4 regions of the Vreelandella hamiltonii genome follow, and region 4 is predicted to be linked to each of the others. Evidence: predicted binding sites of a transcription regulator. Region 4 holds the regulator's gene; each other region holds the start of a gene.
What was found. The regulator FNR, encoded in region 4, switches genes on or off when oxygen is low (the NO sensors DNR and NnrR bind a similar motif). The targets are predictions, from matches to a motif close to TTGATNTANATCAA.
Positions count from the first base shown of each region.

Region 1: a site for FNR is predicted at 4,002-4,015, ahead of IE061_RS15750 (OmpW/AlkL family protein). Genes of this name have one in related genera too.
Region 2: a site for FNR is predicted at 4,142-4,155, ahead of IE061_RS14575 (cytochrome ubiquinol oxidase subunit I). Genes of this name have one in related genera too.
Region 3: a site for FNR is predicted at 1,399-1,412, ahead of IE061_RS09760 (cation-translocating P-type ATPase). Genes of this name have one in related genera too.

Region 1 covers NZ_BMXO01000018.1:34,141-41,337, forward strand. The annotation lists gene rimK (30S ribosomal protein S6--L-glutamate ligase) at 83-991, opposite strand; gene IE061_RS15735 (ATP-dependent zinc protease family protein) at 1,034-1,474, opposite strand; gene IE061_RS15740 (DUF3549 family protein) at 1,533-2,579, opposite strand; gene IE061_RS15745 (YqcC family protein) at 2,864-3,196, shown strand; gene IE061_RS15750 (OmpW/AlkL family protein) at 3,296-3,922, opposite strand; gene putP (sodium/proline symporter PutP) at 4,190-5,680, opposite strand; gene putA (bifunctional proline dehydrogenase/L-glutamate gamma-semialdehyde dehydrogenase PutA) at 6,035-7,197, opposite strand, start outside.
Region 2 covers NZ_BMXO01000015.1:97,912-105,108, forward strand. The annotation lists gene pqiB (intermembrane transport protein PqiB) at 1-1,449, opposite strand, end outside; gene IE061_RS14565 (paraquat-inducible protein A) at 1,442-2,785, opposite strand; gene IE061_RS14570 (calcium/sodium antiporter) at 2,971-3,945, shown strand; gene IE061_RS14575 (cytochrome ubiquinol oxidase subunit I) at 4,167-5,582, shown strand; gene cydB (cytochrome d ubiquinol oxidase subunit II) at 5,586-6,587, shown strand; gene cydD (thiol reductant ABC exporter subunit CydD) at 6,591-7,197, shown strand, end outside.
Region 3 covers NZ_BMXO01000008.1:66,598-73,794, forward strand. The annotation lists gene IE061_RS09745 (inositol monophosphatase family protein) at 1-796, shown strand, start outside; tRNA gene IE061_RS09750 (tRNA-Pro) at 919-995, shown strand; gene IE061_RS09755 (hypothetical protein) at 1,043-1,252, opposite strand; gene IE061_RS09760 (cation-translocating P-type ATPase) at 1,508-4,219, shown strand; gene IE061_RS09765 (hypothetical protein) at 4,274-4,477, opposite strand; gene IE061_RS09770 (sulfite exporter TauE/SafE family protein) at 4,582-5,310, opposite strand; gene ppnN (nucleotide 5'-monophosphate nucleosidase PpnN) at 5,344-6,726, opposite strand; gene IE061_RS09780 (LysR family transcriptional regulator) at 6,942-7,197, shown strand, end outside.
Region 4 covers NZ_BMXO01000002.1:144,177-151,373, forward strand. The annotation lists gene IE061_RS04025 (DUF294 nucleotidyltransferase-like domain-containing protein) at 1-570, shown strand, start outside; gene IE061_RS04030 (3'-5' exonuclease family protein) at 597-1,211, shown strand; gene ttcA (tRNA 2-thiocytidine(32) synthetase TtcA) at 1,327-2,238, shown strand; gene fnr (fumarate/nitrate reduction transcriptional regulator Fnr) at 2,225-2,977, opposite strand; gene hemN (oxygen-independent coproporphyrinogen III oxidase) at 3,038-4,462, opposite strand; gene IE061_RS04050 (sulfite exporter TauE/SafE family protein) at 4,573-5,271, opposite strand; gene ccoS (cbb3-type cytochrome oxidase assembly protein CcoS) at 5,268-5,486, opposite strand; gene IE061_RS04060 (heavy metal translocating P-type ATPase) at 5,483-7,197, opposite strand, start outside.

The DNA of each region.
Region 1 (7,197 bases), on a different contig from region 4:
CTACCTCCTTCGGTGACGCAGATTGTGGGGGTGGCAGCGTTGATTTGCCACCCCTAATGCGGATTATTTTTACCTTTGGACGTTAGCCTTTAGGCTTGGGGGGCGCTTTTCGGGCAGGCGTTGCGTTTTTTTCGATATGTTCGATGATCATGCCCGCGATGTCCTTGCCCGTGGCACTCTCGATTCCCTGCAGCCCAGGAGAAGAGTTGACCTCCATGATCACCGGCCCATGGTTGGAGCGCAGCAGATCGACACCGGCAACGCGCAGGCCCATGGCCTTGGCTGCCCGGATGGCGGTGGAGCGCTCTTCAGGGGTAATGCGAATCACGCTGGCCGTGCCGCCACGGTGGAGGTTGGAGCGAAATTCGCCTTCGGCCGCTTGACGCTTCATGGACGCCACGACTTTGTCGCCAATCACGAAGCAGCGAATGTCGGCGCCTTTGGCTTCCTTGATGTACTCCTGCACCATGATGTTGGCCTTCATGCCCATGAACGCCTGCACCACCGACTCGGCAGCCTGGTTGGTCTCGGCCAGTACCACGCCAATGCCTTGGGTGCCTTCCAGCAGCTTGATGACCAGCGGCGCCCCTTTGACCATGGTGATCAGGTCGGGAATGTCGTCTGGCGAGTGGGCAAACCCCGTGATGGGCAGCCCCAGCCCCTTGCGGGAAAGTAGCTGCAGCGAGCGCAGCTTGTCGCGGGAGCGCGTGATAGCGACCGAGTCGTTGATCACGTAGGTGCCCATCATTTCGAACTGGCGCAGCACGGCGCAGCCGTAGAAAGTCACCGAGGCGCCAATGCGGGGAATGACCGCATCGAAGGGCTCGATCTCGGCCCCCTTGTAATGAATCGAGGGGTGATGAGAGGCGATGCTCATGTAACAGCGCAGCGTATCCACGACACGAGCCGTATGGCCGCGCTGCTCGGCGGCTTCGACCAGGCGGCGGGTCGAGTATAAATTGCGGTTACGCGAAAGTAGGGCAATATGCATGCAGGGCTCCGGGCCAAAACAGGAAAGGCGTGTTAAGTATATTCAAGGCTCGCCGTGCAAAAAGGCAGCGCCGGGTGCGACTAACAGACGACGCATGGCGCGCCTGCCCAATAGCATGGGGTGGCGCATATTGCTGCGGTCGGTCAAGGTAAGTTCGACGGGGAAGCTGAGCTGGCCCAGTTCCATCTGTGTGCGAATGACGTAGCGCCATTCGCTGTGCCCATTCGAGCTGGTCACCCGTCTTCTGTCATGTAAATGTAGACGATAACGATGCCCAGGGGTGTCGGGACCCCCGCTATGTGTCACGAAACTGACCCACAGCTGCCCATGGGCGTCTTCTTCCGTCTCGATCTCTTCGGCATGCAGGGCAGAGGTGCGCGCGCCGGTATCGGCCTTGCAGCACAGGTGAAGGCCAAGGTCGGTCAGCGTGACCATTTCACGGCGGCCAATCACGGCCTTGGCCTGATAGGGTAATTCCTTCACGGTTGACTCCTGACATCTAGTTGGAAGAACAGCATGATGACCGTCACCTGTTACGAATTTATGCGCGGCGCGGCATCAGGCCTGCCAGGCGTGCGTGCATGGGTGAACCGACAGGTGCGTCACGCAGGGTCAACATGACAGGCAAGCGTAGCCTGGGAACGAGGGCGATATCACGCACGACGGCTGAGAAATCGGCACGCTCGTCTTCGGCCAGTCGGTTCAGGAACAGCGGCAGGCGTGTCTCGTCTTCCAGCAGTTGCCAGCCGCGCCCGGCCATGGCAGCCATCAGGTCAGGGCCGCAGGCAGCGCTATCCTCAAGCAAGCTCGTGTACCAATCGCCTACCGTGGGTTCTGGTGAGCTGCCGACAGCCCTTACGCAGGCGCACACGGTTTCCACGTCTCCCTCGCTGGCCGCCTGCTCGCCACGCGCCTGAAGCGCTTCCAGCAGGCAGCCTGGCAAAGGCTGGTGCTCGAGGCAGTAGCATAGCGCACGCGTAACGCTGGCGGGCAGGTAAGACAGCCGTTCGGCCAGCGCTCTGGCTGCATCGTCGTCCATGCGCACCGCAAAGTCAGCCAGCCCCTGCACGCCGAGCGCTTGCCAATCGATCGACTGCTGGCCACTCAGATACGCTTCTACCGGTTCCAGATGCTGGCTGGCAGGTAGCCCCAGGTGCAGTGTGGCACGGGCATTGAGCATGGCCTGAAAGGTGACGTCGGGCGTGAAGGCCAGCGGGTTGTCCTTCATCAGGTCGTCTACGCCAGCGCTGGCGTCAGCTGACAATGTCTGCTCTGACGCCAGGGCATTACGCCCCAGAGTTTCCAGCAAGCGATTGATGAAGCCATCCCGCTGTGCAGGCGAGAGCATGCCCTGCTCGTCCAAGGGCAGGGCGAGGAACCAAATAGCCGGTTCAGGCATCGCACCCAGCCGAAACACGATGCCCAGACGCGCCTGACCCAGCCAGGGCTCGGGCCAGGCGTGTTCGGCCTGCTCGAAGCCGCGCAGGGTATCCCGCGAGCAGGGCACCACACGACGCCCCATATGGTAGAGCGTCACGTCGGCACCGCTGCGGATAAAGAACTCGTCGAGGGTAGTAATTGGTTGCATGACATCCTTCCGCATTTCAAGCGTGCACTCTACCTTGATGCTCGGTCACTGTCAGCCGTAACCATTGATAAAACCATACCTTATCGTCGAAGTGGTCAAAAAGTGAACAACATTCCCCAGGCCCCGTGGGAGTAGCCGTTGCGACACCTTTCCATAGTTTATCCACAGTCTCTTGCAGGTTTTCTGTGAATCTGTGCATAAACGCGTTGGCCATGCCTCTCGGTGGCAAGTTACACACAGAGTTGGGATAATCACGCCGACCATTCCTTATGAGTAGACTGTTTATGAGCGTCCATCAACAGCTTCAAACCGCGCTTCTCGAGCTTGAAGCCGCGATGAAAGCCGCCAACCTATGGCGAACCCCCCTTCCAGAGGCGAGTGCGTTTGCCAGTCAGGAGCCCTTTTGTGTGGATACCATGTCGCTGCCCCAGTGGGTGCGCTATGTGTTCGTGTCCCGGTTGACCGCGCTGGTAGAAGCTCAGGCGACCCTGCCCGCCAAATGTGAGGTAGCGCCCGCCATGGCCGCTTATCTGATGCAGGAAAAAGTGCGCGCCAGCGACCAGGTGCTGGTGATTCGCGCCATGGAAAGAGTCGACCAACTGGTGACAGACAACTGAACAGGTGGCCGTCAGCGCGGTGCTGTCGTGCTTCTCAACCGAACAGGCCCGGAGCTAATGCCCCGGGCCTGTTCGGTTTGATGGGTAGCTCCGTATCTTTTAGAAGCGGTAGCTGAGACCCGCCATGACCACGATGGGGTCGATTTCGACGGTGCCCGCTGCGGCGCCGTTCACCGTGGCGTCCGTATCGATGTCCAGGTACCAGGCGGCGGCGTTGAGCGCCCAGTTGTCGTCGATCAGCAGGTCGATACCCAATTGGCCTGCCAGACCCCAGGAGTCGTCCAGATCCAACTCACCAATCGCCAGCTGTTCGTCCGAGAAGCGCGTGTAGTTGATACCAGCGCCAATGTAGGGCTGAACCCGTGCCTGGGTGCCGCCCAGCGGGTAATACTGCAGCGTCAGGGTGGGTGGCAGGTGCTTGGTCGAGGCAAGGTTCTCGCCGTTCAGGGCAATGTCGTGCTTGAAGGGCAGTGCGGCCAGCAGTTCGACGCCCACCTTATCGTGAAAGCGATAGCCCAGCGTAAAGGCGAAGTCGGTCTTGTCCTGAACGTCCACCGCCAGTGCGCCGTTGGCCAAGGCGCCGTTGTCGTTTTTGGGTGTCACTTGTGCCACGCCCACGCGGGTAAAGAAGTCACCTGCGCCGTAGGCAAAGGCCTGGCTGCTGGCGGCCAGCGTTGCAGCGGCCATGCTGGCAGCGATGAGAAGAGAGGGTTTGAACGGGCGCATAATGTTGCTCCTGACCATGATGAGGGTGAGTGGTTCGCGATCCATGGCGCCACTATAACCAGCCAGAAGCGGTGCGTTATTGACCTGAGGCAAAGAGCGGTGCGCAAGCGGCCAACAATGCAAGAGACCTCCTGCAAGGCGGGGCCTTGACGAGGAGGTCTCGGATGACTGCTTGCCGATGCTCACCGCCTTCCGAAGCAGGCGGTGAGGGTGGCATGCTGGCCAAGAGCCGTGGCTAAAAATCGTCGCCAGGCGTAATGGTCAGGATCAGCGTTCGATGTGCTGGTACTCACCGGCATCGGCGGTCATGTTGCTGACGACCAGGATGGCGATGAAGGAGGCGATGAATCCGGGAATGATTTCGTAGACACCCGGGCCGCCCATGAAGGAGCCGCTCCAGCCCAGCGAAATCCAGATCATCACGGTGGCGGCACCGACGATCATGCCGGCCAATGCGCCTGCACCGTTGGTGCGCGGCCACATCAGCGCGAGGATGATCAGCGGACCAAAGGCAGCGCCAAAGCCTGCCCAGGCGTTACTGACCAGCCCCAGCACCTGCGAGTCTTCATTGGAAGCAATGATGGCGGCCACGATACCCACCAGCACGACGCACACACGGCCCACCGCCACGCACTGCTGCTCGGTGGCATTCTTGTGCAGGAACAGGCGGTAGAAGTCTTCCGTCAGCGAAGAGGAGGACACCAGCAGCTGGCTGGAGATGGTACTCATGATAGCTGCCAGCAGCGCCGCGTAGAGGAAGCCGGTGATCAGCGGGTGGAAGAGCAGATTGGCCAGCACGATGAAGATGGTTTCAGGATCCTGGATGTCCATGCCGTTACGCACTGCGAAGGCGCGACCCGCCAAGCCCAGCGACACGGCACCGATCAGCGAGACCAGCATCCAGCCCATACCGATGTTACGCGCTACAGGCACGTCTTCTTGTGAGCGAATGGCCATGAAGCGCACGATGATATGCGGCTGACCAAAATAGCCCAGGCCCCAGGTCACCGCCGACAGCCAGCCTACGAACGTCAGCCCCGTGGTCCAGGAGAGCAGCGTGGGATCGACACTGTTGAGCGTCTCCGACGCCTGTGAGAAACCACCGCCGCCGTCACCGAACAGCACCACCGCAGGCATGATGATCAAGGCCAGCATCATGATGCAGCCCTGCACGAAGTCGGTCATGCTCACGGCCAGGAAGCCGCCTACCACGGTATAGATCAGCACCACGCCGAGGGTAATGATGACGCCCATGGCGTAATTGCTCATGTCGCCAAAGTTGTACACTCCGGTGAAGGCCGTTTCGAACAGCTTGCCACCGGCTACCAGGCCCGAGGCGGTATACACGGCAAAGAAGATCACGATCACGATGGCCGACACGGTGCGCAGTGCCAGGGCACGAGTCGGGAATCGGTTGGCCAGAAACGCCGGAATGGTAATCGCGTTGCCGTAATGAATGGTCTGCTCGCGCAGACGAGGCGCGACCAGTATCCAGTTGAGCAGTGCGCCCACCAGCAGGCCAATGCCGATCCAGGCAGAGCCCAGCCCAGACACGAACATGGCCCCGGGCAAGCCCAGCAGCAGCCAGCCGCTCATATCGGAGGCCCCTGCCGAGAGTGCCGCGACCTGCGGGCTGAGAGTACGGCCCCCCAACATGTAATCTTCCGAGGAAGAGGTCGCTTTGCGCATGGCATAGATGCCGATGGCGATCATGAGCGCAAAATATCCAAGCAAGCTAATCCAAACACCAGTAGCCATAACACTTCTCCAGTTCGTCAGAACGGAGTCAGGTCACCTACGAAAGCCCGCGCGTGCTGGCCGCTCTTTCGTACATTCCTGACTCCGACAGCGTCAGCGCCTTGGCGGTGCGTGGCCAAGGCACGTTGATCTTGTTGTTAATTTCCCTGCCGGTTCGGCGTGGCCAGTGGCTGGCCACGGCTCGAGCCGTCAAGCAGGGCGCCGGAAAGGGTATGGCGGAGTATCGATGTCGAGTTCCCTGTGCCTGGTGCACGGCCTGGGAGGGCCGTGGCAGCGCAGGCAGTCACGCTATTATTGTCAACCATGAGACGGATCCTTTTCAGGAGTTCAGGTTAGTTTATGTCGATGAGCGTTCTACTCATCCCCTAGCGCCAATAGAGACGCGTTGCCACCCAGGGCGGCGGTGTTGTTGGTGATCGTCTTCTCAGTCACGAAGCGCTGCAGGTAATGCGGGCCACCCGCTTTGGGGCCGGTGCCCGAAAGGCCCTGACCGCCGAATGGCTGCACGCCGACCACTGCGCCGATGATATTACGGTTGATGTACACATTGCCTACTCGAATTTTCTGCGCTATTTCAGCGGCAAAGGATTCGTTACGGCTATGCACGCCAAACGTCAGGCCATATCCCCGTCCGTTGATGTCGTTGATCACCTTGTCGATCTCGCGGGCCTTGTAACGCACGATGTGCAGCACGGGGCCAAACTGCTCGCGGGTCAGCGCATCGATGCTGTCGATGGTAAAGGCGACCGGGGCCACGAAAGTGCCGTGCTGAGTATGCTCGGCGGTCATCGGGGTTTCGGCGACCAGCCGGTTTTCGCCCTTGAGCTTGTCGATATGTGCCAGCAGCCCTTTGCGCGCGTCCTCATCGATGACCGGGCCCACGTCGGTGCCCAAATCGCGCGGATCACCGATCCGCAGTTCGCTCATGGCGCCCTTGAGGATCTCGATGACGCGGTCGGCCACGTCATCCTGCAGGTAAAGCACACGCAGGGCAGAACAGCGCTGCCCGGCGCTCTGGAACGCTGACTGGATCGTGTCCATGACCACCTGCTCGGGCAGGGCGGTGGAATCCACGATCATGGCGTTCATGCCGCCGGTTTCCGCGATCAGGGTTGGCAGCGGCGCGTTTTCGCGGGCGGCCAGGGCGCGGTTGATGATCTGAGCCGTATCGGTGCCGCCGGTGAACACCACGCCGGTGATGCGCGGGTCGGAGGTCAGCACGCTACCCACGGTGGGGCCGTCGCCCGGCAGCAGCTGCACTACATCGCGGGGCATGCCCGCTTCGTAAAGCAGCTCGATGACGCGATGCGCGACGATGGAGGTCTGCTCGGCGGGTTTGGCCAGCACGGTGTTGCCTGCCACGGCGGCTGCGACGATCTGACCGCAAAAAATGGCCACTGGGAAGTTCCAGGGGCTGATGGCGGCAAACACGCCCTTGCCGCCCATGGATAGCCGGTTCGATTCACCGGTGGGGCCAGGCAGCTCGATGGGCTCGCCGAACGACTCTTCGGCGCGCA
Region 2 (7,197 bases), on a different contig from region 4:
GCGAGTATCCGGGTCGCTCAACAGTTCGTTGATCGAACGGCTGACGTCACGCACTTCGTTTAGCACATGCTCTGAGGCTTGCAAATTGCGGTCCAGACCTGCCAGTAGTGGTTCGACCTCGAGTGCGTTGAGCTTTTCCAGCAGATCGGTAATCTGCCCCTGAATCTGGGCAAAGCCACCGGCGACGGTGGGGAATACCGTCCGTTCCGAGAAAGTTTCCGCTATGTATTCATCGGCCAGGTCGCGCTGGAAGTTCAGATCGACGAACAAGGCACCGGTGAGCAGACTGCCGTTTTTCAGCGATGCGCGCAGTCCCAGGCCAAACATCCTGGTGAAGCGATTGTCCCAATCTTCCAGATCGATATCTGAATTCTCGATGCCCAGCCGTTGTGGCTCGATGCGAATCAGTACCGGTATCGCGAACCGCGCTCTGGAATCTGGCTGAGGCGCGGTAAAATTCCAGGGTACCGCTGCCACGGTACCGATGCGCACGCCGCGAAACTCCACTGGCGCTCCGCGGGAAAGACCACGCACCGTGTCGTCGACCAGCAGCACGTATTCCAGGTAGCGGTTGAAGGTACCTTCGCGGGCGTCGTCTTCATCGGCGTAAAGATTGAAGCGCGCGTTATGTTCAACGGGTCGTCCCATGGGCAGATCTTCGGGCACGCCAAAGGTCACACCGCCGCCCAGCAATGCTTCGAGCGATTCGACATTGACCCGAAAGCCATTGGCATCCAGGCGAAAATCGACGCCGCTGGCCGTCCAGAACCGGGTGCTGTCGGTCACCAACTGGGAATAGGGTTCTTCGATGAAAACCTGGTGATACATGGTGCGCGAATCCGCATCGAAGCGGGTGTCTTCGACGCGACCAACCGTGTAGCCCTGATAGGAAACCGGGTCGCCGACGCGCAGGGAGTTGCCCAGTTGGCTGACCAGGCTGATCTGAAGTCCGGCCTGACCTGCCGTGGCCACCGGCGGCACGTCGCTGACGGAGAACTCCCTTCTCGGTTCGTCCGATTGGCCGGGCTCCAATTGAAGGTAGGCTCCGGATAGCACGGTTCCCAGGCCGCTGATGCCTTCGCGGCCAATGCGCGGCTTGACGACCCAGAATCGGCTGTCCTCTCTGAGCATGGCTTCGGCTTCAGGCTGGATTCGGGCGGTCATCACGGCTTGTGAGAGGTCGTCCGACAGGCGCACGCTTTGTACGCGACCAATCTCGACGTTGCGGCTGCGTATCAAGGTGCTGCCTGCCTCGATGCCTTCGGCGTTGCTCATGGTCAACGTGATCAAGGTGCCACGGCTGGTGTAGTTGTCATACACCAGCCACAGGCCAATGATGACGGCCACGAGCGGTACGATCCAGATGGGCGACAGCCGTGTCTGTCGAGAGGCTTTGGCTCGGTGTAGTTCGTTGTCAGTATCGGTGTTGGGGGTTACATCATTAGCCATCAATAGCGTCCTTGGTGGCCGTCGTGCGGCGGGCAGGGCGTGGTGTCGGGGAGTCCCAGATCAAGCGTGAGTCGAACGTCATGGCGGCCAGCATGGTCAGCACGACCACGGCGCCAAAAGCGAGTGCTGCGGGGCCGGGGGTGATCGACATCAGCGAACCGGCACGGATCAGGGCAACGAGAATCGCTACCACGAATACATCCACCATGGACCAGCGGCCAATGAACTCGGTGATGCGATATAGCCGCGTGCGGCTGTTGGCGTTGAGCTCGTCGCTGCGATTGATCATCAGGCATAACCATACCAGCGCGACCAATTTGCCGACAGGCACGATGACACTGGCAATGAAAATCACCGCAGCCACGGGCCATGACCCCATTTGCAGAAGCTGCACGACACCGCCAATGATGGTCGAGGGTGCCGTATGGCCAAGGCTGGTAGTGGTCATGATGGGGTAGACATTGGCAGGAATATACATGATCGCCGCAGCAAAGAGCAGCGCCCAGGTGCGCTGCAAGCTGTACGGAAGCCGTGTGTGCAATTTTTCGTGGCAGCGAACGCACCGTCCATGGCCCTTGTCCAGGCGGTTGACCAGCCCGCAGGTGGGGCAGCCCGTCACGTTCTGGCTCGCCGCCGTGGCACCCGTCAGGGTGCCTTCCGGTGCCAATGGCTCGCCCTCCAATGAAAACCACATCCAGTCCGCGTCGATGGACTGTGTGGTCATCAGTAGCAGGATCGCGAACACACAGAAGGCCCAAAAGGAGATGCCCAGCTCGATCTGTGCCATGCCGGCCACTTTGATCAGGCTGACCAGCGCGCCGATGATGAATACATCGGCCATCATCCAGGGGGTCAGGTGGGCCAGTGAGCGAGCGATATCACGACTCAATGGCAGCGGGCGGGCGCGCAGTAGCCCGAACTGCAGCCAGATGACCCCCGTCAGGTAGACCGCAGGCAGTACCACGATGGTCATGATCACTGCGATGGCCACGACAGGCTGATGAAAATTGATCAGCGCCGTGGCCGTCTGGGTCAGCTCGATGCGGTTGCCGATACCGCCTACGCTGAAGCTGACGAAAGGAAACGAAACGGCCAGGATGAGTGCCACCAGTGAGGCAATGGCCAGTGCCATGCTACGTTGCGCGGGGTAGCGGTGGCGCTTGACCAGCACATGGGAGCATCGTGGGCAGGAGGCCTTCTCACCTGAGCCCAAAGGGGGCAGGGCCGAGACCCAGTCGCACTCATGGCAGGCGCGCAGCCGCCTGCGCTGGACGCGTGCCTCGGGGGGCGTGCAGTCCACGGCGGGGGTATGCATGGAAAGGGTGGGTCGTTTCATGAAAGAGACATCAGGTAATAGCAAACTCTCGATAGTTGGCGCATTTTAAATCAATATAGAGCCGAGACGTGAGTGTCAAATCAGGGACACCTCGCTTCTCTTGAACTCGGTGCTTGACCCCGCCTCCCGGTTCGACAAGGATGCAGCCGCGATAGTGCCTAATACGATGACATTAAGGAACCGAAATGTTGCTTGCCTTTGTAGCAGTGGTGGTAGGGCTCCTCCTGCTGATCTGGAGTGCTGAAAAATTTATCGATGGCGCTGCTGCTACCTCGCGGTGGTTGGGGTTGTCGCCACTGCTGATCGGTATGCTGGTGATCGGATTCGGAACGTCGGCCCCTGAAATGATGGTCTCCGTGCTGGCGGCCATGCAGGGTAATCCCGGGCTGGCGGTTGGCAATGCTTACGGATCCAATATTGCCAACATAGGGCTGGTGCTGGGTTTTGTGGCACTTATAGCGCCGCTGGCGGTGCACTCCAGCGTTATTCGCAAGGAGATGCCGCTATTGGTGGCGGTCATGCTGCTGACCGGTTACATGCTGATGGATGGCTGGATTTCCCGCGGTGAGGCAGTGTTGCTGCTGGCCGCGCTGGGGATCTTCATTACGGTCAGTATCATCCAGTCACGGCGTCATCAGGCGGATGCACTGACCGATGAAGTGACGGAGAGCCTGGACAGCAAGCCGCTGTCACGTGGTATGGCAGTGATGTGGACGCTGGTGGGGTTAGTGCTGTTGGTAGCCAGCTCGCGTCTGTTGGTGTGGGGCGCGGTAGAAATTGCCGTAGGATTTGGTGTCAGCGATCTCATCATCGGTTTGACGGTGGTGGCCGTCGGTACGTCGCTACCCGAGCTTGCCTCGTCCATCAGTGCCTTGAGGCGCAAAGAGCACGATATGGTGCTGGGCAACGTGGTGGGCTCCAATCTGTTCAATAGTTTGGCCGTGGTAGGGTTGGCGGGTGTCATCACGCCTATCGAAGCAGGTCGTGAGGTGCTGGTGCGTGACTGGAGCGTGATGACCTTCATGACGCTGATGATGGTGCTGTTTGCATTCTCCTGGCGTGGCCGTCCGCGGCGGATCAATCGTCTGGAGGGTGGCGTGCTGTTTTCCCTGTTTGTCGCCTACACCGGCTACATGGTCAGTCTGGTGGTGATGACATGACTTTTTTTAATTGAAAAAGAGCAGTTTGCCTGAATGGCATGCGTCAATGCGACACAGCTTTTTGGGCAAACTTGCGCTGTATAACGGGTGTCGAAGCGTTAAAATGCAACACAGCTAAAGAATAAGCTTAGTGCTTATAACTAAAATGCGGTGCCATTAAGGCTCAACTAAGCTTGTGTAACCCATTGATGGGATATTGATCCAGGTCTTAGGAGCGTGTGATGGAACTCGACCCCCTTGTACTATCGCGAATGCAGTTCGCCTTCGTTGTATCGTTTCATGCGATCTTTCCGGTCTTCACCATCGGACTGGCGTCTTACATAGCGCTGCTTCATGGGCTGTTCTTCAAGACCAACAACCCCGCTTGGGACCGCCTGGCACTGTTCTGGACCAAGGTGTTTGCCGTGGTTTTCGGCATGGGCGTAGTCTCCGGGATCGTCATGTCTTTCCAGTTTGGCACCAACTGGAGCAACTTCTCCCAGGCAGCGTCCAACTTCCTCGGGCCGGTGCTCAGCTACGAGGTCGTTACCGCTTTCTTCCTTGAAGCGGCATTCCTCGGTGTCCTGCTCTTTGGCCGAGGCAAGGTGCCACAAGGGGTGCACCTGTTTGCTGCCATCATGGTGGCGATCGGTACGTTCATTTCGTCGTTCTGGATTCTTTCTGCCAACAGCTGGATGCATACGCCGGCAGGGGTAGAGCTCATCGACTATCGGTTCCACGTGGTTTCCTGGACCGAAGCGATATTCAATCCCTCCTTTCCTTACCGCTTCGCGCACATGGCCATGGCATCCTTCCTGACCGGTGGCTTCGTGGTGGCCGGTGTGAGTGCCTGGTTCCTGCTGCGTGGTCGCGACCCGGAAGCCAACCGTCGAGCGCTTTCCATGTGCCTTTGGTTGCTGCTGTTTCTGGCGCCAGCCCAGGCGGTCGTGGGGGACTTCCATGGTTTGAATACTCTGGAGCACCAGCCGGCCAAAGTGGCGGCCATGGAAGGGCATTGGGAAACCTCTGGCAACGTTCCGTTGCTGCTGTTCGCCATCCCGGACCAGGAAGCCCAAACCAATCGCTTTGAAATCGGCATTCCCAATCTTGCCAGCCTCATCCTGACCCACTCTACGGATGGGGTTATTCAGGGGCTGAATGAATTTGCTCCTGAAGAGCAGCCACCGGTCTGGATCGTCTTCTGGGCGTTCCGCGTGATGGTGGGGATAGGTCTGTTGATGATTGCCACCGCCCTGACAGGACTGTTGCTGCGTCGCAAAGGCAAATTCCATCAGCACACCGGGTTCCTCAAGACGCTGGTGTACATGATCCCCATGCCGTTCGTCGCCGTGCTGGCAGGTTGGATCGTGACCGAGTCAGGACGTGCCCCATGGCTGGTATACGGCATGATGACCCATGCGGAAGGCGTTACGCCTTCGCTGACCGGCCCCATGGCGCTGTTTACGCTGGTGGGCTACGTGCTGGTGTACGCGGTGGTGTTCTATGCCGGTATCTACTATCTGACCCGCGTGGTGCGTAACGGCATGCTGCCCAAGGAAGAGCGTGAAACGGCAGGCGACAATTTCAGACGCCCCATGCGTCCACTGTCGGCCACGGAAACTCCCTTTGATGACGATGTCGACCCGGTGAGGAACTGAGACATGGAAATGTTTGATCTGACGATAATCTGGGCAGGCATCATCGGGTTCGGGTTGATGATGTACGTGCTGATGGACGGTTTCGATCTGGGGCTTGGGATTCTGTATCCCTTCGCCCCGGACGAAGACGCCCGAGATGTGATGATGAACTCCGTGGCGCCGGTCTGGGACGGCAACGAGACGTGGCTGGTGCTGGCGGGTGCCGGTTTGCTCGGAGCTTTCCCGCTGGTCTATTCGGTCTTCCTGCCCGCACTCTATATTGGCGTGTTCTTGATGCTGGCGGGGCTTATTTTCCGGGGGGTGGCCTTCGAGTTCCGCTTCAAGTCCCGGCGCAATCGTCGCTGGTGGAACCGCGCCTTCTGCTGGGGCTCCGGCGTGGCCGCTTTCGCTCAAGGGGCGGTGGTCGGTGCTTACATTCAAGGATTTCATGTCGAAAACTTTGCCTTTGCAGGTGGCGCTTTCGATTGGCTGACGCCATTCTCGGTACTGACCGGCTTCGGCCTGATGGCAGGTTATGCGTTGCTGGGAGCCACCTGGCTGATCTTGAAATCCGAGGGCCATATTCAGGAGTGGGCCTACAAGATCACGCCGCTGCTGTTGGCGCTGGTACTGGGCGTCTTCGGTATCATCAGCATCTGGACTCCGTTCGTGAATCCGGTGGTCTGGGAGCGCTGGTTCGGTCATTTGCAGCTGATCTGGGTGTTCCCGGCATTGGCGCTGCTGTCGGCCTTCATGGTGTATCGCTCCGTGAAACGTCGTGACGAGGGCATTCCCTTCGTGGCCACCATCGGCATCTACGTGTTCACCTACCTGGGGCTGATCGTCAGCAAGTGGCCGATCATCGTGCCCCCCAACTACACGCTGTGGGATGCCGCCTCCGCCCCTGAATCTCAGCTGTTCCTGCTGATCGGTGTGCTGTTCGTCATTCCGATCATCCTGACCTACACCGCCTGGACCTACTGGGTCTTCCGCGGCAAGGTGCGCGTCGGCGAAGGGTACCACTGATTCATGGCCCCTCCTGCGGCCCAGTCGAATTCGTTGACGCCGCGCCGTTGGCTGAGCACGCTGGCTCGTCGTGAGCGTGCTCGGCTGGCGCTGGCGGCGTGCTTCGGCGTGCTGTCCGGCGCTCAGACGATCTTGCTGGTGGTCGGGTTGGCGTGGTCGATCGAGCAACTGGTCGTGCATGGCCGCTCACCTGTCACGCTGGTGCCCGTGCTGCTCGGCCTGGTGGTCGCCGTGGCGTTGCGCTCACTGTTTCTTGCCCTGCAAGAGTCGTTCAGTGCAACTGCCAGCTTGCGCATCCGTCAGTACGCTCGGGAGCAGGTCTTGAACAAGATCGCCGCGCTAGGCCCGGTCTGGATGACGCGGCAGCAGAGCGGGGCCCTGGCGACCCAGTCGGTCGAGCACATCGAAGCCCTCGATGGCTACTTTGCGCGCTTTCTACCGCAAATGCGCATCGTGCTTTTGCTGCCACTGCTGATTGCCGCCGTGGTGGGTTGGCTCGATTATCTGGTAGCCATCTTCTTGCTGCTCTCTGCGCCATTGATTCCGCTGTTCATGGCCTTGGTAGGCATGGGGGCAGAGCGTCTCAACAAGGAGCAGTTTGCTTCCGTTG
Region 3 (7,197 bases), on a different contig from region 4:
GGAAGCGCGCCTGGCGCTGGCAATTACCATCGCCGAAGAGGCGGGGCAGATGATCCGCGAGGCGCGCGAACAGCAGAACTTCGCCCAACGGCTTAAAGACGGCATGGAGCTGGTCACCGATGTCGATGTCGCTGTCGACCAGCGAATCAGCCAGCGCCTGGAAGAGCACTTTCCCGGTGAGGCAAGGCTTAGCGAAGAGCTGAGCCCCGAACAGGCGCTCTATCATCCCGCCGAGCAACTATGGGTCGTGGACCCTATCGATGGCACGGTGAACTTTGCCCAGGGCCAGCGCCATGTGGCGGTGTCCATTGGCTGGATCGAGCAGGGCGTGGGCAAGGTGGGCGTCGTTCACGCACCGTTTCTGAATGAAACCTTTAGCGCTGCCCAGGGGCTGGGGGCCTACTGCAACCAGCGGCCTATCCAGCCCAGCGGTGCCGAAACGCTGGCCAGCACGCTGGTCGGTACTGGGTTTCCCTACGACAAGCAGGCCCGCAAGGCTCTGCTGCCGCGTTTCGAAGCCGTACTGACCCACTGCCAGGACATCCGGCGCAACGGAGCGGCGGCGCTGGATATCTGCGACATCGCCTGTGGGCGCCTGGATGCCTATTACGAAACCGTATCCCCCTGGGATTTTGTGGCAGGTTGGGTGATCGCCCGGGAAGCCGGTGCACGCGTGGGGCATTTGGTCGAGGTGCCGGAAGGCATTCCTGCCGACCTTTTCCCTGAGCAGCTGTTGGTAACCGCCCCCGGCGTGTACGATGCCATGGCGACGCTGCTGGCAAGCGCGGATCGCTAGCCTGATGGGTGCTTTTCAGCGCAGCACGGCAAGCATTTGAAAAGAAAGCGCAAAAAGGGCTTTTCATTTGGCTGATAAAGCGCTAGTATACGCACCGTCCTGAAGCGAAAGCCAACGGGCATCGGAGTGTGGCGCAGCTTGGTAGCGCGTTGCAATGGGGTTGCAAAGGTCGCAGGTTCGAATCCTGTCACTCCGACCAATATCGAAAAAGCCGCTGCATTCATTGCAGCGGCTTTTTTCGTTGGTTCACTTTTTCTTCTTTCGATCATGGCGCATGAAGGGCAGTATTTTGGCCATGGTATCGGCCATCACCTGATCCAGCGGCTTATGGTCCACGCTGATGGCGGCGCGGGCCGCGGTATAGGTGCCTTTGTACTCACGCACAATGTCGCTGTCGCTCATGCTGTCGGGTAGGCCTTCCTTCTCTCGAATGATGTCGATGACCGCTTTCTCCATGCAGCACCTCCTCTGTGTGGCAATCCTTTGACGTACTCTGTGGGATGTGGCGCCGTCGGCGTTTGCTGTTGGGCTGCGTGACAGTCTAGTACAGCACTTTGCCAGGTTGCATGATGCAGATTAAATAGGCTGGCGTTTGGGTGCTCTTGATGCAAGTCAAGCTTTTAGCGGTGGGAGGCATCCTGCGTAGCTGGGTACGGTATGCTCTGGTGCAAGGTGAGATACCTACTCGAGAGCATCGACCAGGAGGCAGGGATGAGTCGCACAGGCAAGCAGGCTGCAACGCCCGAGGCATGGCATTGGCTATCGGTAGACGAAGCGTTGGCGCAGCAGTCGGCGACCCGTGAAGGCTTGAGCCGCGAAGAAGCAGCGGCGCGTTTGGCTCAGTATGGAGAAAACCGCCTGGAGCAGGCCCAGGGGCGCCCCTGGTACAAGCGGTTGCTGGCGCAGTTTGCCAATATCCTGATGCTGATTCTGGTGGTCGCGGCGGTGGCCAGCTCTCTGCTGGGCCACGTGATTGATGCGGCCGCCATCGTGGGCGTGGTGTTGATCATTGCCTTGATCGGCTTTTTCCAGGAAGGCAAGGCCGAGCAGGCGCTGGACAGTATTCGCAACATGCTGTCTCCCCAGGCAAACGTGCTGCGCGATGGCCAGCGTACCACGGTGCCCGCCGAAGCGCTGGTGCCGGGGGATATCGTGCTGTTCGAGAGCGGGGATCGCGTGCCTGCGGATGTTCGGCTGCTGGAAGTACGGCGCTTGAAAACCGATGAGGCTGCCCTGACCGGTGAGTCGGTGCCCGTCGATAAGCAGCCCGCGCCGCTGGCCCACGATACCGAGCTGGCCGAGCGTTCGAACATGGCGTTTGCCAGCACGCTGGTCGTGCAGGGGAATGCCCGTGGCCTGGTGGTGGCGACCGGAGGGCGCTCGGAAATTGGCAAGATTTCCGAGCTGCTGCGCAGTGTCGAGCAGATCAAGACGCCATTGCTACAGCAGTTGGATAGAGCTGGCCGAGTGCTGGCGGTGTTTATCCTGCTGGCCGCTGGGATCACGGCGCTGCTGGGTACCTGGCTGCATCAGCAGCCCTTGGGCGAGATGTTCATGGCGGCCGTGGGCCTGGCGGTAGCGGCCATTCCCGAAGGCCTGCCTGCGATTGTAACCATTGGCCTGGCGCTGGGCGTTCAGCGCATGGCCAGGCGGCGGGCCATCATCCGGCGGCTGCCCGCCGTGGAAACGCTGGGTTCGATTTCCACCATTTTCTCCGACAAGACCGGCACGCTGACCCGTAATGAGATGACAGCCCAGGCCATCTGGCTGCAGGATGCCCGTTTCACGCTCGAGGGTATCGGCTTTGCCCCGCATGGCAAGCTATGCCGGGAAGGAGCGGCCGCCGAGGAGCAGTGCAATGGACTGGCCCATGAGCCTGCCTTGCAGCGTTGCCTGTTGGCCAGCGTGCTGTGCAACGATGCCGAGTTGCACCAGGAAGATGAACGCTATCGCATCTTTGGCGACCCCACCGAAGGCGCGCTGGTGGTGGCTGCCGAGAAAGCGGGGCTCGACCACCTGGCGTTGCGCCAGCAGTACCCGCGTCTCGATGCGATTCCTTTTGAATCAGAGCACAAGTACATGGCCACGCTGCATGACCTTGAGGGTGGGCGGCGGCTGCTGGTCAAGGGCGCGCCGGATCGCATTATCGAAATGAGCAGCCATGTGATCACCGATGCAGGCGAAGCCCCGCTGGTGGCCAGCGAGTGGGAGGCGCATATCGAAGCGCTGTCATCGAGAGGCTTGCGGGTGCTGGCGATTGCCGAGAAGGCAATGGAAGAAGACGCTGAGCTCGACCACCCTCATGTGCAGTCGGGGTTGCGCCTGCTGGGGTTGATAGGGCTGTTGGACCCGCCCCGTGAAGAGGCCATCGAGGCGGTGAAACGCTGCCAGCGCGCCGGTATTCGCCCGGTGATGATCACCGGAGACCATGCTGCCACCGCCCTGGCCATTGCCCGGCAGTTGGGATTTCAGCACACCGAGCGGGCCTTGACCGGGCGTGAAATGGAGGCCATGACCGATGAGCAGCTCGAAGCGATCATTCTGGAGGTGGATGTGTTTGCTCGGGCGTCGCCAGAGCACAAGCTGCGGCTGGTCAAGGCCATGCAGGCGCGTGGAGGCGTGTGCGCCATGACGGGTGATGGGGTCAACGATGGCCCGGCGCTCAAACGGGCAGATGTGGGTGTCGCCATGGGCATTCAAGGAACGGAAGCGGCCAAGGATGCCTCTCAAATGGTGCTGGCCGACGACAACTTCGCCACCATCGTCCACGCCATCGAAGAAGGGCGTAAGGTTTACGACAATATCCGCAAGACGATTACCTTCATTCTGCCCACCAATGGTGCCCAGGGGCTGGCCATCATGCTGGCCGTGCTGGCGGGCACGAGCCTGCCGGTGACTCCGCTGCAGGCGCTCTGGGTGAACATGGTGGTGGCCATTACGCTGGGCCTGGCATTGGCGTTCGAATCTGGCGAGAAGGATCTGATGCAGCGCCCGCCCCGGGACCCAAAGGCGCCGCTGCTGGATCTCTTTCTGCTTTGGCGGGTGGTGTTCGTATCGCTACTGCTGCTGGTGGGCGTATTCGGTATGTTCAACTGGATTCTGGGGCAGGGGGGTAGCGAAGCGTTGGCTCGCACGGGCGCGGTCAACATGCTGGTGGCGGGCAGTGCCGCTTACCTGATCAACAGCCGCTATTTGCTCAACAGCACGCTGACCTGGAAAGGCGTGTTTGGCAGTCGGCCGGTGTGGGTTGCCATCGGGTTGGTCCTGCTGCTGCAACTGGGGTTCACCTACTTACCCTTCATGCAGTTCGTGCTGGTCAGCGAGGGGCTGGCTGCTCACCACTGGCTTGCCATTCTGGTGGGAAGCATGGCCGTGTATGGCGTGGTCGAGGTGGAGAAAAGCATCTTGCGCCGGAGGAGGTGAGTGCCACCGCCTGCCATGGGCAGGCAGCGGCAACGTCAGAGCGTTAAGAGGTGTTCAGTCACTCTGGGCTTTATGGTCGGCAAGGGCCGCTGTCACGGCTTCTTGCCACTGTCCTTCGGTAATGCCCCAGTGGTCGGCCTGGTCCTTGTCAGGACTGCCCGCCGCCGCCGCGTTCAGTTCTTCCGGGGAATAGCTTTCAAAACAGTGTTTGGCAAAGGCTTTGGCCTTGCCATCGCTCAACTGGTTGATCATTTCCATGGGTCGCTCCTTTCCTTGGTGCTGAAGTCAGAGATAAAGAGTCAAGAAGTATACATGACATGAATGCCGAGTACGGTTCGGCCGCGATCATGCCCTAGTATAGACTAGGCCATCAATGCATCCACGACGATCTTGATGGCAATCGTGGCCAACAGGCACATGATGAGCCTGTCGAACCAGCGATGCGGCAGGCGTTTGCCCAGCCTGGCGCCCAGGGGCATGGCTGCCAGAATGACCAGCAGGGCAGCCAGGCTGTACAACGAGCGCTCCCAGGTGAGAATCCCGGCGCTGAGCAGAGCCGGGATCTGTACCAGCGTGATCGCCACGAAGAACACCGAAATCGAGCCGATGAACACCGGGCGCTCCAGGCGCATCGCGTTAAGAAAGGTCACCGACGCCGGGGCGGACATGCCCGCCGCACCTTGCAGCACGCCTGCCACTAGCCCCACCGGCAACACGATGCGCTGCGCCAGTGGGAAAGGCAGCGTAAAGCTGCGGTTGGCCAGCTTGATGGCCAGGTAGAGCACGATGGCAGCCGCCACGCCCAGCGACAGCAGCGTGGGCGACAGCACCACCAGCCCCCAGGTGCCGATCACGATGCCCAGCCCACCGGAGAGGCCGAACCAGAGCAGAAAGCGATGCGGCAGCAGATGGTGGCGGTACTGCCAGACCTGCAGGGCATTGCTGAACAGGTTCGGGGCCACCAGCACGGCAATGGCCAGCTTGACGTCGTACAGCATGGTCAGCACGGGAATGACGATGACCGGTACGCCAGAGCCGATGGCACCCTTGATGATCCCCGCGGCCATCAGCGTCAGGAAAGCGACGATCATGCGGCGTTACTTAGATTACTTGAGTACATGGGCTTATGTGAGCACATAGCAGGGCGTGTAGGGCTGCCCGTCCAGTTTCATGCGGCCCTGGGCCACGAAAGAGCCGAGCAGGTCGTCCAGGCGCTGCATCAGCTCGGGCTCTGCGGTCAGTTCGAAAGGCCCGTGAGCCTCGATGGCCCGAATGCCCGGCTCTTTCACGTTGCCTGCCACGATGCCCGAAAAAGCGCGGCGCAGGTTGGCTGCCAGCTCGTGGGTGGGCTGCTGGCGGTGCAGCGCCAGGCTGCGCATGGCTTCGTGGGTAGGCTCGAAGGGTGCCTGGAACTCGCGGGCAATGGTCAGGCGCCAGTTGTAGTAGAACGCATCCTGGTGCTGGCGGCGGAACTCGCTGACCTGGTGGATGCCATCGCGCATTTTGCGCGCCACGGCCGCCGGGTCCCCGGTGATGATGGTGTAGAAGCGGCGGATCTCTTCACCCAGGGTGTAGACCAGAAACTCGTCGATCTTCTCGAAGTACGCGGCGGAACTGGCGGGGCCGGTGAAGATCAGCGGGAAGGGAGTGTCCTGGTTGCCGGGGTGCAATAGAATGCCCAGCAGGTAAAGGATCTCTTCGGCGGTACCCACGCCACCGGGGAACACGATGATGCCATGGCCCAGGCGCACGAAGGCTTCCAGGCGCTTTTCGATGTCCGGCATCACCACCAGCTCATTGACGATCGGGTTGGGAGCTTCAGCAGCGATGATGCCAGGCTCGGAAATGCCCAGGTAGCGGCCTTCCTTGCGGCGCTGCTTGGCATGCGCGACGTTGGCACCTTTCATGGGGCCTTTCATGGCCCCCGGGCCGCAGCCGGTGCAAATGTCCAGATCGCGAAGACCCAGGTGATAGCCGACGTCCTTGGTGTATTCGTACTCTTCACGGGAGATCGAGTGGCCGCCCCAGCACACTACCAGGCTCGGGTCGCGGCCCGGCTTCAGCGTGCCCGCCTTGCGCAGAATGTGAAACACGGCATTGGTGGTGCCTTCGCCAGTGCTGAGATCGAAGCGATTATGATGCTGGATCTCGTTATAGACGTAGACGATGTCGCGGATGATCGACGACAGGTGCTCACGAATGCCGCGTATCATGCGTCCGTCAACGAAGGCTTCCGCTGGCGCGTTGGTGAGCTTCAGGCGTATGCCGCGATCCTGCTGCAGCACTTCGATGTCGAAATCCTTGTAGGCTTCGAGAAGGGCCAGGCTGTCATCGGTAGGGCTGCCGCAGTTGAGCACGGCGAGGGCGCAGCGGCGCAACAAGTCATGCAACCCACTTTTCGAGGTGCTCTTGAGGCGATTGACCTCATGCTGAGACAGTACTTCCAGGCTGCCTTCGGGAGAAATAATGCTGGAAATGGTGGCGCGGGGTGCTGAAGGTTGCGTCATTGTATGGACTATCCCTGAGTATGATCATGACCAATCGGCATACTAGCATGCTGCTCTCTCACGTTCAGCTGCCTTGCCCTGCTACGGGCACCCGTGCCCGAGGCGGTCGTTTTTTATGCTAGGCTAGAGGCTTGGCGCCGGTAGGCATCCATTCCAGGCGCCCTGGTGATCCTCACTGTGACAGTGACCGTTAATGATGAAGTTGCCGGGAATCCATGTTCAACGCTCAATACTTTCGTACCTTTATCACGCTGGTGGAGACGGGCAGTTTCACGCGCACCGCACGACGCCTTGAAATGACGCAGCCAGGCGTCAGCCAGCATGTCAGAAAGCTGGAAACCTATCTGGATAAAGCGCTGATCGAGCGTCACGGGCGCAGTTTCACGCTGACCGAGTCTGGTCGTCGCGCCTATGACTACGCGCTGAAGCTGTTTGCCGAGCATGAACAGTTCAGGCATGGGCTGGACGATG
Region 4 (7,197 bases):
GGCGACAGTCTGATGAAGCTGGCCATTTTGCTGGATGCCCACGGCGTCGCGGGCAACCCCGCGCTGCTGGACCGTGTGCGCGAGGCGCTGTTTGCGCGCTGTTCCCATGATGAGCTGCTGCTCTCCTATTTCGCCCGCGCGGCGCTGCGTTTCTCGACGCCGTTGACGCTGTTTGGCTCGCTGAAAAAGCCCCAGCACGGCATCGATATCAAGAAAGGCGGCATTTTTCCGATTGTTCATGGAGTGCGCACCATGGCGCTGGAGCGGCGCATCAAGGCGACCTCTACGCTGGATCGGCTCGATGCCTTGGCCGCTGATGGCCGTCTGGACCGCCGCTTTGCCGACGACCTGGGTGAGGCGCTGGCGCTGTTTACCGAGCTGCGTCTGAAGCAGCAGTTGCAGGAGCTGAAAAGCGCGTGCGCCCGCGATGCCGATACCGGCAAACGCACCAACCGGGTCGTGGTCCAGGAGCTTTCATCGCTGGAGCGCGACCTGCTGCGCGAAGCGCTGCACATCGTCAAGGACTTCAAGCAGCGGCTTTCCCATCGTTATCATCTGGAGTATTCGTGAGCGGAATGCGGCTATTGGATAGGCACGTGGGTCTCTTGAGCGGTTCACTGAGAACCCTGGTGCAGCGTGAAAGCGATCGACGGCGGTTCGCGGACACGCCGCATGGCTGGCTATTTCAGCCCTATATGGGCGAAGAAGCCGTGGCGTTGGCGTGTCGTGAAAGCCAGGCTCGCCCGGGCGAGCTGCGCGTGGCCGCTGTCGTATTGACGCCGCGCCGGGTGTTGACCAGCCATGCCTGGAGCGACACGCTGACCACGAAAGGCGAACAGATGCCTCATCGTCAGGAGCGAGACGACGCACCGGCTTCGTCAGTTGACTCGGGAGCTCGGATCGAAGCGCTGGCGGAGTTTATCGGTAATCGGCCCGTGGTGGGGTGGCAGTTGGATGCCCTGCTGGCGCCGCTTGGCCGGATGTTCAAGGCCTCGCTGGGGTTTGGGCTACCCAATGCTCAGGTCGACCTGGCCAGGCTGCACGCTCGTCAGCTACGCCGTTTGCATCCCCAGGCGGAGGTCGGCCCGAGCATCAACGAAGCGCTGTCATGCTGGTCTCTGCCGCTGGCCTGGCCCTCGGTGCATAGCGAGGCCACGGCGGCGGCGCTGCTCTATCAACGCCTGCAGAGTGAGCGCCTTTTCACGGTGTGAGCCGACGCGCTGCCGCTCGGTGTGGCCAGAGGCCGACGATGGGTTTGTATTGGGTCGCGCCTGCGAGTCTTGTAGAATAGCCGCTGCTCCTTCACCCATCGGCAGTACAACGACCATGTTATCACCTGATTTTTTCGACCCCTCCTCGGCGACGCGTGCCACCAAAGCGGCGTCTGAACAGCAGCCTGAACTTCAGGATGCCAAACAGAAGCGCGAATTCAACAAGTTGCAGAAGCGTCTTCGTCGTGAAGTGGGCAACGCCATCATCGATTACAACATGATCGATGAGGGGGATCGGGTCATGGTATGCCTGTCGGGCGGCAAGGACAGCTACACCATGCTGGAAATCCTGCGCAATCTGCAGCGCAATGCGCCGGTCAATTTTTCCCTGGTGGCGGTCAACCTCGACCAGAAACAGCCGGGCTTTCCCGAGCACGTGCTGCCCCGTTACCTGGATCAGCTGGGTGTGGAGTACCACATTCTGGAGCGGGATACCTATTCGGTGGTGAAGGAGAAAACCCCGGAAGGCAAGACCACCTGCGCGCTCTGCTCGCGACTGCGTCGCGGGTCGCTCTACGGGTTTGCCGAGGAGATCGGCGCCAACAAGATTGCCCTGGGCCACCACCGGGAAGACATCCTCGAGACGCTGTTTCTCAACATGTTCTTTGGCGGAACCCTGAAGGCCATGCCGCCCAAGCTGCTGTCCGACGACGGCAAGAACATCGTGATCCGCCCCTTGGCCTACTGCAAGGAAGCGGACATTGCCGAGTTCTCACGGCTGATGGAGTTTCCGATCATTCCCTGCAACCTGTGCGGGTCGCAGCCCAATATGCAGCGTCAGATCGTCAAGGACATGCTGGCCGAATGGGACAAGAAGCACCCGGGGCGGCTGGAGAGCATGTTCAAGGCCGTCACCAATGTAGCGCCTTCCCAGTTGGCCGACCGGGCGCTGTTCGACTTCGTCGGGCTGGAAGCCAAACAGGCGGCGCTGATGGAAGGGCGGATTCAGGCGTTCAACGTGAGCTGATTGCCTGCTCCTCTTCTTCGGCCAGGGTGATGAGCCGCTGCAGGTCGAGAATATTGACCTCTCGGCCCGAGACGGCCACTACGTTCTGTTGCTGAAAGCGGCTCAGGATACGGCTGACGGTTTCGACGGCCAGCCCCAGGTAGTTCCCCATGTCGGCGCGAGACATGGAGAGCCGGAAGCTGTAGGGCGAGTAGCCGCGTCTCCGGAAGCGATCAGAGAGGGTAATCAGGAAGCTGGCCAGCCGCTGGTCGGCGGTCTTGCGCGATAGCAGGCGCATCATGCGCCGATCATCACGCAGCTCTTTGCTCATGCTGCGGTAAAGCTGGCCGCGCAGCTCCGGCAGCTCTTCCGATAGGGTGTCCAGGCGGTCGAAAGGAATCTCGCACACCGTGGTGGTTTCCAGGGCGATCACGCTGCCGGGATACTGCTCTTCATCGATACCATCCAACCCCACCAGCTCGCTGGGCAGATAGAAGTTGGTCAACTGATCGTTGCCGTTGCCTTCGCTGGTCACCTGTTTCAGGCTGCCGGAACGTACCGCATAGACGCTGGTGAACGCATCGCCCTGGCGAAACAGCGGTTCGCCCTTCTTGAGCGGTGCGCGGCGGCGGATGATGGCGTCGAACTGGCTCATATCCTCCAGCTCCAGGGCGAGCGGTAGGCACAGCGAGCTGAGGCTGCAGGTCTGGCAGCGCGCCTCTTGCAGCAGTGAACGTCGTTGGCTGGCAGGATATGGCATGTTGTTCTCCCTTTTCATTAGCCATCATAGGGTCAGGGGGTGGATGTCTCAAGGTGCCGTTTATACGATCTTCGAGTAACGCTGGGAGGGTTGCCCCGGCAGGCGCGCATCGAACGCCATGGCCAGGTGGCGAATCAGCAGCCGCCCGGTCGGTGTTGCCCGCAGGCGGTTCCCTTCGCGCTGCAGCAGGCCATCCCGCTCGGCGGGCTGCAGGCGCTCCAGCGCGCTGGCGAAGTAGGCGGGCGCGTCGATGTGCCAACGTTGGCCAACGCTGGCCAGGTCAATTTCCATATCGCACATCAGGCGCTCGATGACGTCTCTCCGTATTAGGTCGTCCTTATTTAAACGTACTCCTTTGACGGTTGCCAGCCGACCTTCATCCAATGCCGCTTCATAAGCGGCCAGCTGGGTGGGGTTCTGGGCATACAGATCATCGATACGGGAAATGGCCGAAACGCCCAGGCCAATCAGGTCGCACTGGGCGTGGCTGGAGTAGCCTTGGAAGTTACGCTGCAGAGTGCCCTGGCGCTGGGCCTGGGCGAGGCTGTCGTCCGGGCGGGCAAAGTGGTCCATGCCGATATGCACGTAGCCTGCCTGAGTGAGCATCTCGATGGTGGTGCGCAGGATCGCCAGCTTCTCGTCGGCGCTGGGCAGGTCTGTTTCGCTGATGCGCCGCTGGGGGGCAAAGCGGCTGGGCATGTGGGCGTAATTGAACACCGACAAGCGGGCCGGGTTGAGGTCGATGACCTGGCCAAGCGTGTCGGCAAAGCTCTGCTCGGTCTGAAACGGTAGCCCGTAAATCAGATCCAGATTGAGGGAACGAAAGCCCAGCCGATGCGCTTCGTCCATCAGGGTTTCGGTCATGACCTTGGGCTGCACGCGGTTGATGGCCGCCTGCACCCTGGGGTTCAGGTCCTGGACGCCCAGGCTGAGGCGATTGAAGCCCAGCGACTGCAGGTGGCGCAGGGTGAAGACATCCGCCTCGCGGGGGTCGATCTCGATGGCGTAATCGCGGTCAGAAGCGTTGGAGAGCCCAAACCTCGCGTCCAGCCTGTCTATCAGGTCGCTCATTTGCGCCAGGGTCAGGAATGTCGGTGTGCCACCGCCCCAGTGCAGCTGTTGCACGGGCCGCCGAGTATCCAGGTGGCGCGAGGTCAACACCATTTCACGATCGAGGCGCGACAGGTAGGGCTCGGCCAGCTGGGTGTTCTTGGTGGCGATCTTGTTGCAGGCGCAGTAGAAGCAGATCTTGCGGCAAAAGGGCACGTGCACGTACAGGGAGAGCGGCCGCTGGCTGTCATTGCTGCGCGCCAGGGCTTCAGTGACGTCGTCGGCACCGATGCCTGCGTCAAAGGAGAGTGCTGTGGGGTAGGACGTATAGCGTGGGCCGCTGGTATCGTAACGGCGCAGCAGGGCCTCGTCCCAGGCAGGGGGCTCGGCCGCTGCGAGGTGAGGAGTTGCGGTGGCAGCAGAGGCAAGGGGCATGAAGAGACGCTCCGTGGTAACAGGGCAAAGTAGCCAGGTGGTGGGCCACCGGCCGACATATGCTTGCATGCTAAGGCATCGAAGCGGGCAAAGCGTTGAGCTATATCAAGCTATGAGTGATGCGCCGTCGGCAGCAGCGACCAAAGTTGCCACAGGGCAAAGCCGATGATGGTCAAGGCAGCCACGGTACGCGTGGCGGGGTGGCGAATGAGGTGGCCCATCTGGCGAGCCGCCAGGCCGGTGGCCAGCAGCGCGGGCAGCGTGCCCAGTCCGAAGGCGCCCATCAGCAAAGCGCCTTGCAGCGGGTCGGCCGTGGCCAGGCTCCAGGCCAGCATGGAGTACACCAGCCCACAGGGTAGCCAGCCCCAGATGGCGCCCAGGGCAAACGCCTGGGGCAGGTGCACGACGGGCATCAACCGTCGGCCCAGAGGTTCGAGATAGCGCCACAGGTAGCGCCCGGCGGCCTCGACTCGGAGCAGGCCTTTCCACCAGTTGGCGATGTACAGCGCCATCAGAATCAGCATGACCGCCGCCACCACCTGCAAGCCCACTCGGGCGGCCGGGGAGAGCGAGACCAGCGTGCCCAGCGCGGCCACCAGCGCACCGGCCACCATGTAGCTGAGAATACGCCCCAGGTTGTAGCTCAACAGCAGCCCGCTCAGACGAGCAGGGTGGCGCATGCTGGGCGGCACGGCGAAGGTGAGGGCGCTCATGATACCACCACACATGCCGATGCAGTGTGCCCCGCCCATGAGGCCAAATACCCAGGCCGCCAGCAGCGGCGGCAGGTCCAGCCCGGTCGGGTTCATGGCGGGGGCTCTTGGTCGCGAGGCGGCCTGGCCCTGTTGTTTCGCTCGGCGCGCTGTTCGGGGGTCAGGTCGTTGTCGTCGTCATCGAACAGGATGCGGTGGGCAGGGCCTTCCAGGTCTTCGAACTGGTCGTGCTTCACCGCCCAGAAGAAGGCCCAGACCGCGAGGCCGAGCAGGATCAGCGATAGCGGAATCAACAGGTACAGAATGCTCATGCAGTCACCGGTGTGGCGGGGGCGATGCTGGGGGGTGGAGCGCTGCGCCAACGCGATAGACGCAGGGCGTTGCCCACCACCACCAGCGAACTCAGCGACATGCCGATGGCGGCCAGCCAGGGCGGAATGAGCCCCATGGCGGCCAGCGGCAAGGCCGAGAAGTTGTAGCATACCGACCAGATCATGTTTTGACGCATGATGCGGCGGGTGGCCTGGGCAATATCCACGGCATCGTGGATGCGCATCAGGCGTGGGCTCATCAGCACTGCATCGGCGCGGGTACGCGCCAGGTCGGTGGCACCGTTCATGGCAATCGCGACATCGGCCCCGGCCAGCACGGGCACATCGTTGATGCCATCACCAATCATCACCACCCGTTCGCCCTGGGTCTGCAGCTCGCGCAGCCGGTTCAGCTTGTCCTCGGGGGACTGGCCCGCGTGCCAGGTCTCGATATTGAGCTGATCGGCCAGGCTTTCCACGGCTTCCCGGGTATCCCCGGAGAGCAGCTCCACCGCCAGACCGCGTGCTTGCAGGGCCGCCACGGTTTGCGCGGCGTCTTCCCGAATGCCGTCATGCAGCTTGAACCAGGCGCGCGGCTGGTGATCTTCGCTCAGCAGCAGCCACTGTCCGCTGCCCGGCACCGCGATGCTTTGCTGGCTGGCGAAGTCGGGCTTGCCCAACCGCCAGACGGCACCATCAAGAGTACCCTCGAGGCCGCTACCGGTATGGCTCTTCACATGTCGGGCCTGAAGCGTGGCATCCCGGAAGGGGCGGAAGGCGCGGGCGATAGGATGCTCGGAGTGGGCTTCCAGCGCGGCGGCAATGGCGCGTAGATGCTCGCTATCGTGATGTCCCAGCGGTTGGGTCTGGGTGAGCTGCATTTCACCGCGGGTCAGCGTGCCGGTCTTGTCGAAGATGACGCGGGTAACGTTGGACAGCGACTCGATGGCATCGGCGCGGGTAATCAGCACGCCCCGCTGGCGCAGCTGGCCGTGGCCGGCGGTCAGCGCCGTGGGCGTGGCCAGAGCCAGTGCACAGGGGCAGGTGACCACCAGTACCGACAGCATGATCCAGAGCACTCTCGAAGGGTCGATGATCCACCAGGTGATGGTGACACAGGCCGTCACCAGCAGTAGCCGAAGGACGAACAGGTGGGCCATGCGGGCGGCCATTTGCGCCAGGCGGGGGCGGCTGGCAAAGGCGCGATCGGTCAGGTCGACGATGCCTGCTACCCGAGCCGTATTGCCGGGGTGGGTGACGCGCATGGTCAGCGGGTTTTCCATGTTCTGGCTGCCGCCCACCACGCTATCGCCGATACGCCGGGTTACCGGCAAGTACTCGCCGGTCAGCATGGATTCGTCGAGGCTGGATTCGCCCTCTTCGATCACGCCATCGGCAGGGACGCCGTGGCCAGGTTTGATCAAGACGCGGTCGCCTACCGTCAGTTCGCTGGCCGGCAGAATACGCTCACTGCCATCCTCCTCCAGACGAATGGCCGAGACCGGCAGTACGCCGCTCAGCGCATTGCCGCTGTGGCCGCTACGGCGCCGCGCGCGGCCTTCCACGTAGCGGCCAAACAGCAGAAAGAAGGTGAACATGGCCACGGAGTCGAAATATACCTCGCCGACATCGAACAGCACCGCATAGCTGCTGGCCAGGTAAGCGCCGCCAATGGCCAGCGAGACCGGCACGTCCATGCCCAGCACGCCGC